Regions from separate parts of the Halomonas sp. SIMBA_159 genome, predicted to be linked through region 1. Evidence: predicted binding sites of a transcription regulator. Region 1 holds the regulator's gene; each other region holds the start of a gene.
The links. The regulator FNR, encoded in region 1, switches genes on or off when oxygen is low (the NO sensors DNR and NnrR bind a similar motif). The targets are predictions, from matches to a motif close to TTGATNTANATCAA.
Positions count from the first base shown of each region.

Region 2: a site for FNR is predicted at 1,835-1,848, ahead of R0J87_RS15810 (cation-translocating P-type ATPase). Genes of this name have one in related genera too.
Region 3: a site for FNR is predicted at 1,986-1,999, ahead of R0J87_RS16955 (DUF2933 domain-containing protein). Genes of this name have one in related genera too.
Region 4: a site for FNR is predicted at 1,356-1,369, ahead of cyoA (ubiquinol oxidase subunit II). Genes of this name have one in related genera too.

Region 1 is NZ_JAWJBT010000004.1:136,283-139,580, forward strand. Features, by position in the region: gene hemN (oxygen-independent coproporphyrinogen III oxidase) at 1-1,250, shown strand, start outside; gene fnr (fumarate/nitrate reduction transcriptional regulator Fnr) at 1,308-2,057, shown strand; gene ttcA (tRNA 2-thiocytidine(32) synthetase TtcA) at 2,047-2,955, opposite strand; gene R0J87_RS04005 (3'-5' exonuclease family protein) at 3,030-3,298, opposite strand, start outside.
Region 2 is NZ_JAWJBT010000025.1:47,834-51,131, reverse strand. Features, by position in the region: gene R0J87_RS15810 (cation-translocating P-type ATPase) at 1-1,760, opposite strand, end outside; gene R0J87_RS15805 (DUF6694 family lipoprotein) at 1,977-2,696, opposite strand; tRNA gene R0J87_RS15800 (tRNA-Pro) at 2,977-3,053, opposite strand.
Region 3 is NZ_JAWJBT010000031.1:6,556-9,853, reverse strand. Features, by position in the region: gene R0J87_RS16965 (APC family permease) at 1-1,041, opposite strand, end outside; gene R0J87_RS16960 (hypothetical protein) at 1,262-1,606, opposite strand; gene R0J87_RS16955 (DUF2933 domain-containing protein) at 1,647-1,823, opposite strand; gene radC (RadC family protein) at 2,333-2,746, opposite strand; gene R0J87_RS16945 (lambda exonuclease family protein) at 2,920-3,298, opposite strand, start outside.
Region 4 is NZ_JAWJBT010000029.1:23,369-26,666, forward strand. Features, by position in the region: gene cyoB (cytochrome o ubiquinol oxidase subunit I) at 1-93, opposite strand, end outside; gene cyoA (ubiquinol oxidase subunit II) at 96-1,142, opposite strand; gene R0J87_RS16670 (DeoR family transcriptional regulator) at 1,477-2,244, opposite strand; gene R0J87_RS16675 (outer membrane protein OmpK) at 2,540-3,298, shown strand, end outside.

The DNA.
Region 1 (3,298 bases):
AGCGCAGCAACGCCAGCCAAAAGCCGCTCTCGCTCTATGTGCACGTACCGTTCTGTCGCAAAATTTGCTTTTATTGTGCATGTAATAAAATCGCTACGAAAAATACCGCCCTCGCAGAGCCTTACTTATCGCGGCTAGACCGAGAAATGGTGCTCACCTCACGTCATCTGGACACCCAGCGGCCTGTGCAGCAGCTACACTGGGGAGGCGGTACCCCTACGTTTCTGACCCTCGCTCAAATGAGCGATTTAATTGACCGCCTAGACGCTCGGTTTGGCTTATCCAGCTCGCCCGACCGAGACTATGCCGTCGAGATTGACCCTCGTGAAGCGGATGTTTTTACGCTGCGTCATTTGCAATCACTCGGTTTCAACCGGCTAAGTCTGGGCGTGCAGGACCTCAACGCACGGGTGCAAACGGCCATTAATCGCGTTCAGCCGCGGGTACTTACTGAAACTTTAATGGATGAGGCACACCGCCTTGGCTTTCGCTCACTTAATCTGGATTTGATTTACGGCCTGCCGTTTCAAACCCAGCAAAGTTTTGCCGATACGCTTCATCAGGTCATTGAGCTTAATCCCGCTCGGCTGTCGGTGTTTAACTACGCCCATATGCCAACGCGTTTTGCCCCTCAACGACGCATCAATGAAGCCGACCTACCCAGCCCAGATGAAAAACTAGCGATTCTACACACCACCATTGAGATGCTGACTCAAGCAGGCTACGTACACATCGGCATGGATCACTTTGCTCGCCCAGACGATAGTTTGGCCCAGGCCCAGCGTAACGGCACGCTACAGCGTAATTTCCAGGGTTACTCCAGCCACGCCCAGTGTGATTTGATTGGTTTAGGAGTGTCCGCCATTTCTCGGGTAGACGATGTCTATGCTCAAAACCCTACCCAGTTAGCTCACTATGAAGCGGCCTTAGATGAAGGTAGGCTGGCGACGGTGAAAGGGTTAAGATTAAATAAGGATGACCTAATACGCAGAGACGTCATTGAGCGGCTCATGTGCGATATGGCCATCGACCTAGACACGGTGAGTAAGCGCTGGGGAATAGACGCTGCTGACTACTTTGCCACCGCCATTGAGCAGCTGGAAACCGCCGAGCAGGATCGTCTGCTAACGCGCCAAGGCCTCTATTTTCAAGCCACGCCTACCGGTCGGCTTCTGATTCGGCACCTAGCGATGGCCTTCGATACTCACTTACAACGTCAGGGCAACCAGCGCTATTCTAAAATTGTATAAGCGCCTTGAGACACCTGTCCCCTGTGCCTATGATGGCTAATAAGAAGGGAGAATTACATGTCATATCCTGCCAGCCAACGACGCTCACTGCTGCAAGAGGCGCGCTGCCAAACCTGCAGCTTGAGTTCGCTGTGCCTACCGCTCGCTTTGGAACTTGAGGATATGAGCCAGTTCGATGCCATTATTCGCCGCCGCTCGCCGCTGAAGAAAGGCGAACCGCTGTTTCGCCAGGGTGATCCGTTCACCAGCGTTTATGCCGTGCGCTCTGGCAGTTTGAAGCAGGTAACCAGCGAAGGGAATGGCAACGACCAGCTCACTAATTTCTTTCTACCCAGCGAGTTAGTCGGTCTGGATGGCATCGACGAGGAGCACTACCCCGGCACCGTGATTGCCCTGGAAACCACCACGGTGTGCGAAATTCCGTTTGACCGCCTGGACACCCTCTCAGAAGAGATACCTGAGCTGCGCGGCCAACTTTACCGCAGTATGAGTAAGGAGCTGCGCGATGACCGACGGATGATGCGCTTACTATCGCGCAAAACCGCCGACCAGCGGCTGGCCAGCTTTTTAATTACCCTCTCTGACCGCTTCCGCCGCCGGGGCTATTCGCCTTACAGCTTCCGGCTTTCCATGTCTCGGGCGGATATGGGCAACTATTTGGGTCTGGCGGTGGAAACGGTCAGCCGTATTCTCAGCCGCTTTCAGCAGCAGAGCGTGGTGGCCGTCTCAGGTCGCGAGGTCAATATTTTAGATATGCAGCGCCTCATCACCCTGGCAGAAGAAGAGGCGCAGACAATTACACGTTAAACGCCTGAATGCGTCCTTCCATCAACGCAGCCTGCTTGGCTTCTAAACCGGCAAAATCGAACAGCGCACGGTCGGCAAGCTGCGAAGGGGCCACGTTGGTGACCGCTTTAAACATACTTTCTAATCGGCCAGGATGTTTTTTATCCCATTCCGCCAGCATCTCTTTGACCACCTGACGCTGCATATTGGGCTGCGAACCACACAGATTGCAGGGGATGATCGGAAACTCCATTAGCCGTGAGAACTCCGCAATATCCGCCTCTTTGCAGTACGCCAGCGGGCGAATCACAATATTTTTGCCGTCATCCGAAAGCAGTTTTGGCGGCATCGCTTTTAAAGTGCCCCCAAAGAACATATTCAAGAACAGCGTCTCAAGAATATCTTCCCGGTGATGGCCAAGGGCAATCTTGTTCGCACCGATCTCTTCGGCAAAACCGTACAGCGAGCCACGCCGCAGACGCGAGCAAAGCGCGCAGGTAGTTTTACCTTCTGGGGTTTTCTCCTTCACCACCGAGTAGGTATCACGCTCCAGAATGTGGTACTCCACACCCTGCTTATCTAAATACCGGGGCAGCACATGCTCTGGAAAACCCGGCTGCTTTTGATCCATATTGACCGCCACCAGGGAAAAATTAACCGGTGCGTTACGCTGTAGGTTGCGCAGAATCTCCAGCATCGTATAGCTATCTTTACCACCAGAGAGACACACCATCACCCGGTCGCCCTCTTCGATCATGTTGTAATCGATGATGGCGTTTCCCACCTCGCGCCGCAGGCGTTTCTGCAACTTGTTGAATTCACGCTTCTGCTTGGCATCCTGCAGGTCGTTCTGCTGGGAAAGGTGATCGTCAGACGCGCTGTCTGACAATGCGGGGTCAAAGTAGTCAGGTTGTAACATGGTCGTCGCACTGCCGATGGGTGAAGGAGCAGCGCGTATTCTAACAACACTACGAAGCTCTACCCAATAAAACCCTAGGCTGTTAATGCCACCTCGCGCTGAAGACGCAGGTATAAGAGCGCACTGGCAGTGGCTTCACTCACCACGCTGGGCCAGGTTAACGGCGGCAACTGCCAGCGAGCGAGCGCATCCTCAAGACATCGGCTAGGGTCGATATGGGGATGCAACCGCCGCAGCTGCCGCCCATGCAGCTTGGCAAGATCTACCTGGGCATTGGGCAACCCGAACCCTAGTCCAGCACGAAACAGCCCGTTCAGCGGTTCGATGGTTTGATCCAACTGCC
Region 2 (3,298 bases), on a different contig from region 1:
CCCAACTGCTTAGCAATTGCCAGCGCCGTCGCGGCGTGGTCTCCAGTAATCATCACTGGGCGAATACCTGCTAACTGGCAACGCCTCACCGCTTCAATCGCCTCTTGGCGCGGCGGGTCTAACAGGCCAATAATGCCCAGTAAGCGCAGGCCGGTTTGCACGTGCTGATGGTCCAGCGGCTCTTGCCCTTCCATGGTTTTATCGGCAATCGCCAGTACCCGCAGGCCTTGTGATGAAAGTTCCTGAATGCGCGCCTCCCACACCGCTTGCTCTATCGGCTGCTCGCCCTCTTTAGTGGCCACCTGGGAACACATTTCAATAATGCGATCCGGTGCTCCCTTCACGAAGACCCTACGCGTCTCTCCCATCGCATGAAGCGTGGCCATATACTTATATTCTGAGTCAAAGGGGATAGCATCGATACGCGGATACTGTTGACGTATCGTTTGCGTCACAATACCCGCTTTTTCAGACGCGACCACCATCGCGCCTTCCGTGGGATCACCAAATACTTGATAGCGCTCCTCCACGCAATGTAGCTCGGCATCGTTGCATAGCGCACCGGCGTGTAAAAAATGCGTCAGTGCAGGCGTCTCCTTCAGTTCAACGGGCGTATTGAGCGCTCCTTGAGACAAAGAGACCCGGTGAAAGCCCCCTTCTGGCACAAAGCCAATGCCATCAATAGTAAACCGCTCATCGGCCAGCCATATCGCTTGCGCGGTCATTTCGTTACGGGTGAGCGTGCCGGTTTTGTCAGAAAAGATAGTGGAGATAGAGCCCAGAGTTTCAACCGCCGGCAAACGCCGAATAATGGCTTGGCGCTTCGCCATACGCTGTACGCCAAGAGCTAAGCCAATGGTCACAATAGCGGGCAAGCCTTCGGGGATGGCGGCCACCGCCAAGCCTACCGCGGCCATAAACATGTCACTGGCGGGCTGTTGATGTATCAACGTGCCCAATAACGCCGTTACGCCTGCTGCTGCGAGTATAAACACCGCTAGCACACGACCGGCTCGGTCTAACTGCTGCAGCAACGGTGTCTTGATTTTCTCAACGCTGCGCAGCAATTCTGAAATTTTACCAATTTCGGTGTGCGCCCCCGTCGCCACCACCAAGCCCCGCGCATTGCCCTGCACCACAATGGTACTGGCAAACGCCATACTGTTGCGCTCCGCTAAATCGGTATTCTCACCTACCAACGCGGCCTGCTTATCCACCGGCACTGACTCTCCCGTCAGTGCCGCTTCCTCTGTTCGCAAGCGCCGCACCTCTACCAGCCGCACATCGGCGGGTACCCGATCACCACTCTCGATCAATACAATATCGCCGGGCACTAATGCCTCTGCAGGAACCGTGGTGCGCTTACCATCACGCAATACATTCGCCTGAGGCGATAACATATGGCGAATACTATCCAGCGCCTGCTCTGCTTTACCTTCTTGAAAGAAACCAATCAGGGCGATAATAACTACCACGCCCACAATCGCGGCAGCATCAATCAGGTGCCCAAGTAGAAAGCTCGCCACCGCTGCCACTAACAGAATTAACATTAAGATATTGGCAAACTGCGCGCGCAGCCGCCGGTACCATGGCCGCCCCTGAGCGCGCTGAAGACGATTTTCTCCGTAACGTGCTAAACGCTCCTGAGCCTCTTGACTCGACAAGCCAACATGGGAAGACGACTGCTGGTGTAACGCCTCCTCTTCAGAAAGCGCGTGCCATTTCACACGTTTATCGGCTGCTGGGGATGCAGAATTCATTGCGTGACTCCTTATGACGCCAACTATCAGCATAGCCCACCATGCTGCAGCGCAGTAAACATCCTCGTAAAAGGATGATATACATCAACTAGAATCACGATAATTGAGGTTTGAAGCGGGAGCCCGGGCTTGCTGCGGGGTGAAGATATTTGATTTCTTCGCCATCATGACGAGCATAAAAAAACCCGCCGACGCGGGTTTTTGCACTGACGACGCTCAGGGTCTTTCCCATAGGGTATTGCCAGAAGGATCACCTAGCCGGAGCACTTCCATACTTAGCATCGCATCATCGGATATGGATGGATTCCCCCATGGCCCCGAACGATCCGGTGCTAGGCTCCACTCCAGCGTTTCGCCGGGCTCAATGCCCCCTGAAATGGTGTAATAGAACGTTTCATCGACCCAAGGAACCGAGCGCCCCGGGCTTTGTAAAATACCTCGGAAGTGCACCCGCGCCACCGGCTCACCGGTGTTGTTAGTGACACGTAGCTCGATAACCGGGGTAGCCCCCGAGGCGCCCTCTTCACTCAGCCGATATTGCGCATTTTCCACAACAAAGCGGCTCAGCATTTCTTGCGCGATGGGCTCTTCAAGTGCATTACTGTCTTTCGTTTTGTCCGACTGCTCCCCGGCAAGCGCCAAGACCTCTTGACCGCTGAGCCCGTGCAAACTCCGGCGAGCCTCAGTAGCGAGATCTTCTAGCTCATCATCACTAAGCTCGCTCATCTCAATCACCGTGAGACCCTCTTGAGAGCGGCGCATCAGTAATGCTTCCAGTGCATCATCAAAGCGCTCGACCTCGCTTGCATCCAGAGAAGCGCGAATCTCTTCAAGCGACCGATCAAAGTATCGAGGGTTAGAGCCGTCTATGGTGGGATCTGCATAAGCAACGCCCGCCATGGCTACTGCTATCGCTACTGCTAATACCCGTTTCATACACTCACCATCCTGTTGGTTGATATATCAACATAAGCTATATGAGGGTGCTTTGGAATATTTTGCAGTCATGACAACTTCCCCGCTGAGCCGCCCCAGCAGAAAGCACAGTGTTACTAGTACCAACTCATTATTTATCGAGAGAAGAGGCTGATGGGCATCGCTAACAGGTGCCAATGCAGACGCGCTGAGTGTTCAAGCGCATCAAGTTCTGGATGAATGTTCAACACAAACAAAAAACGCCGCTCGGGGTGACCCGTAAGCGGCGTTTTATAGATTTTGGTCGGAGTGACAGGATTCGAACCTGCGACCTTTGCAACCCCATTGCAACGCGCTACCAAGCTGCGCCACACTCCGATGTCTATTTGGCTTTTGCCTCAAGACGGTGCGTCAATAAAAACAACCACTTAAATGACTTTTAGCGCCAGAAGACCAAACACGTCACCAAATTATAATTACCAAAAAATTGGATCCATTGTGGATCCACGCCCCAAATTACCTCAAAAATGTGTTGTCTTGGATCCATAGTGGATTCATGGATCCACGCGTAAGCCCTTGATTTATGGTTAAAGATAAGAGGTCGCCTGATTTCAACGAAAAAC
Region 3 (3,298 bases), on a different contig from region 1:
AAAAAAAGCGGTGAGCACTAAGCCAAATACGATGGTGTACACCAGTGTATGCTTTTGTACACTGCCGGGCATGTGGAAATGGCGGTGAGGAACCAGCTTCATTTCTGTCAGCATGGCGAGCATGCGTGAAACGGCAAAGACGCTGGCGATGATACCGCCCGCCGTTGCCAACATGGCGAGAATGACGGTAAACGCAACTGCCGCTTCACCCAGTGCGGGACGGGCAGCGGCGGCCAGGGAGTAGTCTTGGGTTTCGATAATTTCAGGCAAAGATAGGTTGCTGGCAACGGCAAAACCGACAAGGGCATAGATCACCACGCATAGCGCAATCGAGATCGTGATAGCTTTGCCAAGATTCCGCTTAGGATCTTTAAGCTCCGAACCACTATTGGTAATCGTCGTGAAGCCTTTAAATGCCAGTATGCCGAGCGCCGTAGCACCTAAAAAGCCCGTTATCGTAGGCGTAGGTGCATCGTTGCCAGCACCCATTTCGATGGAGTCGGCAATAAACACGCCGACAATACCAAACACTATAATGCCACCTATTTTGATAAATCCGAGCACCGAGGCGACGGTCTCGATCAAGCGGTTGGCGGATAAATTGATCAAAAAGGCTATTAGCAGTAAACCAACCCCGAGTAGGGGCACAAATAGTGAACGATCCCCCAGGTCAAACAACTCAAGCGTGTAGGCACCAAACGTTCTCGCCAAAAAACTCTGTGCGATCACCATGGAAAAATACATCAGGAGGGCATGAAAGGCGGTGGGAAGCGTCGGGCCATACGCTTTCTGTAAATACATGCCAATCCCACCTGCTGATGGGAAGGTATTGGACATTTTAACGTAAGAATAAGCGCTGAAAGAGACAATGACGGCAGCGGCCAGAAAGGCTAGAGGAAATAGCCGACCAGTCATTTCGGCCATTTGGCCGGTTAGCGCAAAAATACCGGCCCCAATCATCACGCCGGTGCCTAATGCAACGGCACCGACCAACGAAAGACTGTTTTCTTTATATTGTGGCGTTCTATCCTGCCCAACCATGAAAGCGACTCCTTGTATTAACGGCAACCACAGCAGCAATAACTGCCGAGGACTCCTGTGCGGTGTTTTTTGATGCTATATAAATTAAATATAGAACCTATGTGCAGCCACATGGCAAATGACTAACGGAAGGTCTGATTTTGCGAGGCCACAGGCAAGCAGCTCTTACCCTAAACTAGCTAGTCTTGCTCCTGGTTGTGTCATGTAGCCGTTATGACTATTAATGACAGCTCCAAGGTTCCTGTTTAGCGTTGTCTTTAACGTTCTGATCGACGAAACGGTAATACTCCTTCTTAAAGCGGTTCCACCGATCAGCGCTGACCTGTATGTCATGGAGCTTGAGAATTTTTTCAACGTCATCGATGCAGAGCCTCAGCGCATCGTAAGCAAGGCTGATATTTCGGTTTTTCTCGTTGTAGACCACCTTATCCATTCCATAGAGTCGGTCGATATCTGACAGCGCTTCTTCAATGCGTTTGGATTTACTGGGCTTGATTTTTAAATTCCGAGTCACCAGTGTGTTTTTGGAAACACCCAAGCGGTGCTCTTGTTGTGTCGTTTTCATGGTCTTTCTCCCAGGCGCGTACATGTATATATAGAGTGGTTCAGTTCTTGTCTATTTTGTCCTTATGACCGCCGTGGTGTTTATGCATGAAAATATGCATCAGTGGGCATGCTGCCAAAAAGAGGAAAGGTAAGAACTGAAATAGGTGGAGACGGTGCTCGGTTCCCATCAGGTATCCCGCCCAAATGACAAACCCAGCAAGTGGCACCCACAACATCAGCAAACGACTACTTGTACTGTTACTCATAATCACCTCAGTAACTCGCCCAAAGAGCCAACAGCAGTTAAGGCCGTTGGTTTGGGAAAAATCAAATAAATAACCCCAATAACAGCATGGATGATTTGTCTGAACGCAACCTGAACAGCATCGGAGGGAAATATGATCCTGATCAAGCGCCTCGCAAAAAGTAGGCGATAATTACCCAAGCGGTATCCATAGCCTCATTCCCATCATCATTAGGTTTTCGGTGAGCGATACAAAGCTTAATGGGTATTACTGTTGCCGACACAGGCGCACTTGAGCTCACGTTTATCGAGGTATATCGCTTTAAAGACAGAACCTGTCACACGGTGCCAACGAATAGCGCCAGTGGCGCAGCCAGCCAGATAAGCGTATCGGCCAGCAATTAGTAGCTTCGGAAGTATCTAGGCAGGCAAAAAAATAAATTGAGCATTGGAGACAGGTACTGCCCCTGGGGCAGTACCTGTACCTTCGAGTATGAACGTTTACAGATACCCTTTTTCTGCGAATGACGTGCATCCATCACTCCCTACCACCACATGGTCAATCACCCGTATATCCATCAAGCCAAGCGCTTCCTTCAGTCGCTCGGTAATACGCCGATCCGCATCACTAGGCTCAGGGTCACCGCTGGGGTGGTTATGCACCAGAATGACAGCGGCGGCGTTGTAGGCGAGCGCTGCTTTTAGCACTTCCCGTGGGTACACGCTGGCAGAATCAATAGTGCCGCGAAACAGCTCTTCAAAGCGGATGACGCGGTGCTGGCTGTCGAGGAACAGCACGCTGAACACCTCATACTCATAGTCCTGAAGCAACAGCTGCAGATGCTCAAACGCTTGCGAAGGCTGAGTAATCTTGCGGCCTTTGGCGAGCTTGCGGCGTGCGAACCGCTTGGCCATGGTGATGATGTCGGTTTCTGTGACCGGCGAAGTGACTAAGTAGGTGCCCGCCACTTCACCGGCTTTGAGTTTGCTATGGGGCATGATGACCTCCAAAAAATAAAGATGCCGGGGTGGTGGCCCCGGCATCTATGTCGTTAATGGTTGAAAGGAATATCTGTGAAAGTGACCGTTCACGCAGCCATCACTTGGCTCATGCGCCGCTCCATCTCCTCATGAAATGCTTCGACTCGCTCAACAATCGTGCGGATCATGATGTCGTCACGGTAGGCACGTTTAATAAACAGCGGCATGCCAGGCCAATAACTCACAAAGTCGATCCACTCCCGCTCGCTAACCCACAGTCCACCTTGGCACTGAGCAACATGCTCGGCGGGAATCTCCCCGCTAAGCAGTACCTCTATTTGGAATTTGGGCAGCTTGGTTTTGATTTCCAGTAGGCCGTTATCACCTACCAAACTGTCTGGTGAGTAGCCCACCTCGTGATTGAGGATAATGCCCACTTCCTGTGGTTCCGGTTCACCAGCGGCATCGCAATAAAGCGTGCGTGCC
Region 4 (3,298 bases), on a different contig from region 1:
TAGCGCGGCACCCCCAATCGCCATAACGGCAGCAACGACCATAATGATCGGTTCATGATACGGAATTGCTTCTAACGTGAGTTTTCCAAACATGCTTAACCCCCCGCTTCAACGCTTGTGGGATGGCCGCCCATGGCGTGTTCATCACCCGCATGCTGATTGGTAACGTGGCCGATCGCGGCCTGCTGTTGAGAAGCGTTGGCGCTCTCAAGCTCGCTGGATTCACCGTGGCTATCGTGGGCATCACTGATGGCGTCACCGTGGCTTGCATGACCGCCGTGCCCACTGCCGTCACCACCGTGGAAGCTGCTGACAATCGACTCATACAGCTCAGGCGTAACCGCCGAGAAGTACTCCACCGGGTGGTACTCCGTCGGCTGCGCTAGAGCTTCGTAACCGTCCGGGAAGGTCAGGGTGTCATCGGCGGCACGCACGTTTTCCACCCAGGCATCGAATTCCGCCGGAGAGGTGACGTGGGCATCGAAGGTCATGCCGGAGAAGCCTGCGCCACTGTAGTTAGTGGAACGGCCGGGGTAGACGCCCTCTTCATCGGCAATCAGGTGAACGTCGTTATCCATGCCCGCCATGGCGTAAATCTGGCTGCCTAAGCGTGGAATGAAGAATGCGTTCATTACCGAGCCAGAACTCACTCGGAAGCGCACTGGGGTATCTACCGGGAACGCCAGCTCATTGACGCTGGCAATGCCCTGTTCGGGGTAGATGAACAGCCATTTCCAATCCAGCGCCACGGCTTGGATCTCCATGGGTTCCACGCTGCCTTCAATCGGCTTGTGGGGGTCCAGGCTGTGGGAGGTTTTAAAGGTGAGGAAGGCCAGAACGGCAATGATTAAGCAGGGAACGGTCCAGACGGCAGCTTCAATCGCATTGGAGTGCGCCCAGTCCGGCAGATACTTGGCAACGCTATTGCTGCGCCGGTAGCGCCAGCCAAACAGCAGCGTCATCACAATCACAGGAATGACCACAATCAGCATCAGCCCAAAGGAGGTCAGAATCAGCGAGCGTTGCTCAACGCCAATCTGCCCCTTGGGATCCAGCAATGCAGAACTGCAGCCCGTTAACAGCAAGCACAATACGACGAGCACAAAAGTGCCTCGCCTGCGCCAGTGGGTAGGTAGTTGCATGGTGTGATCTCATCAGAGAGTTGTCTAAAACAGCTCACTGCTTGGCTGGCTAACTAGCCAGCTAAGTAGCAAGCTAACTATCACCCCATACTTTTCCCAAAACAGTGAGCATTACTACGTTGCTCCGGGAAAAATATTCGCCACCTCATGGGGTTAGTGGCGAGCCTTAACCGCGCACCTTGCGTGCATCAACTAAGACTAAAGTATTTTCTATTGATCTCGGTCAATCAGAAAGAGACGTTATGCCGCACCCTGCGCCCCCGTTTGGGCACAGGGCACAGGACACAGGGCTCTGGGGAGTAGTGGCTGAGGAGTGGCTGAGGAGTGGCTGTTGTTAGGCGAGCGAGATGCTCAGCGTGGGCAGCGGGTGGCGCTCTAACAAGCCGGGGGCACGCTCATCGTCGGTGACGACGATATCGAAGTCCTCCAGCGAAGCAAAATAGGCCGGACGCACCACGCCAAATTTGCTGGCATCGACAATCAACAGCCGCTGCATCGCGGTGGCAATCGCCGCCTGTTTAGGCCCAACTTCATGAAAATGAAAGCAGCTCACGCCTCGCTCGCAATCCACCCCAGCAGCGGAAATCAGCGCTTTATTGATGCCCAAACGCTCGATGGCTGCGCCCATGCCGTCGCTACCAAACGATTGGGAGGAAGCGTAAAAAAGCCCGCCGAGTAACACCAAACGCACATTCGGCAAGACTGCCACCGCGTTAGCCACATTCAGCGCGTAGGTCACTACGGTTAATTCGCGGAAGCGGCTTAGCTGGCTAAGCAGCGGAATCAGCGTTGAGCCGCAGTCGATAAACAGCGTATCGCCTTCTTCAATAAAGCTGGCGGCACGCTGGCAAAGACGCTGCTTGACCTGATAGTGGCTCGACTGCTGTTCCGTTAGGTCGTACACCGGCGTCACGCCGGGGTAGCTGGCCATGACCAGTCGACCGCCTAGCAGGCTGATCGGCGAAGGTTGCGTTGAAAGATCCCGTCGAATGGTCATTTCGGAGACTCCGCACAGCTCAGCGGCATCACGAAGATGTAGCGTTCCCCCGCTGGCCAGCGCCTCTTGCAGCATTGCCAAGCGCTGTGCGCTCCGATCGTTCATGTCCAGCATCTCCTTATGATTCATTTTGTTATCAGCATTATGCCCTGCCAAGCGCTCTATGCTGAGCCAGGCCCTCACTTATTTCCACTGGATTATTTCTACTGCAATGCACCCTTTCATCCGCGCATGATGCGCGTATCACATTTAAACAGCGTTGATGTGACAATACTTGCAAATCAACGTTAAAAAAATAACACTCAATGTTATAATTTTAACATCAACGCCAGCCCACACGACCCATAACGTCGGTATGCCAGCCGCCCTGGCACCGAGATACAACCCTGTTGAGGCTTCCATGACTGCTCTATCCCTCTCTCGTTCTTCTTCGTTCGTCACGCTTGGCGCTGGCGTTTTACTGGCAAGTGCTGCCGTGGCAACCCCTGCGTTTGCCGACGATGCCGAGCCGCAAACCCTTGACCGTCTGTGGTCGTTTGCCAACGTCTCAGTCAACTATCTGGATTGGTCTAACGGTACTGAAGCACGCACCGCCAGCAATGCGGCGAAAAGCGACTTTACATTTGTTGAAATCGAAGGCGGCGTCGGCTTTAGCTGGGGCGAATTTTACGGCTTCTTCGATTTCGAGAACCCGACCAACGATCAGTTCGACCAAGCCAGTGGCGGTAAAGACAACTTCCGTACCGCCGGTAAAGTGACCTCGCACATCTACCTGGGCGACAGCCCGCTTTCGCTGTACGCCCATGTGTATGATTTCCGTGACTACGGCTTCAATGGCCGCGAGCAGGACCAAATTCTGGGGCTTGGCTACCGCACTACGTTCGATAACGGCCTGTGGTTCAAACCGTTCATCGGTGCCGCGCGCGTGCAAAGCAATAGCTACACCGGTATGAACGGCTTTATGGCAGGCTGGGTCGCGGGCTACGACTTTACCGCTCTGAACCAGAACTTCAGCGTGACCAACTGGCACGAGCAGACGTTCGGCCGTGACGATGAGTACCTGTCTCAGAACTACGTGAACGGTACAGCTGGCAGCGTAGGCACCAACGGCGCACTCAGCCTGTGGTGGCATCCTTCTGATTTGATCACCACGGGCGTG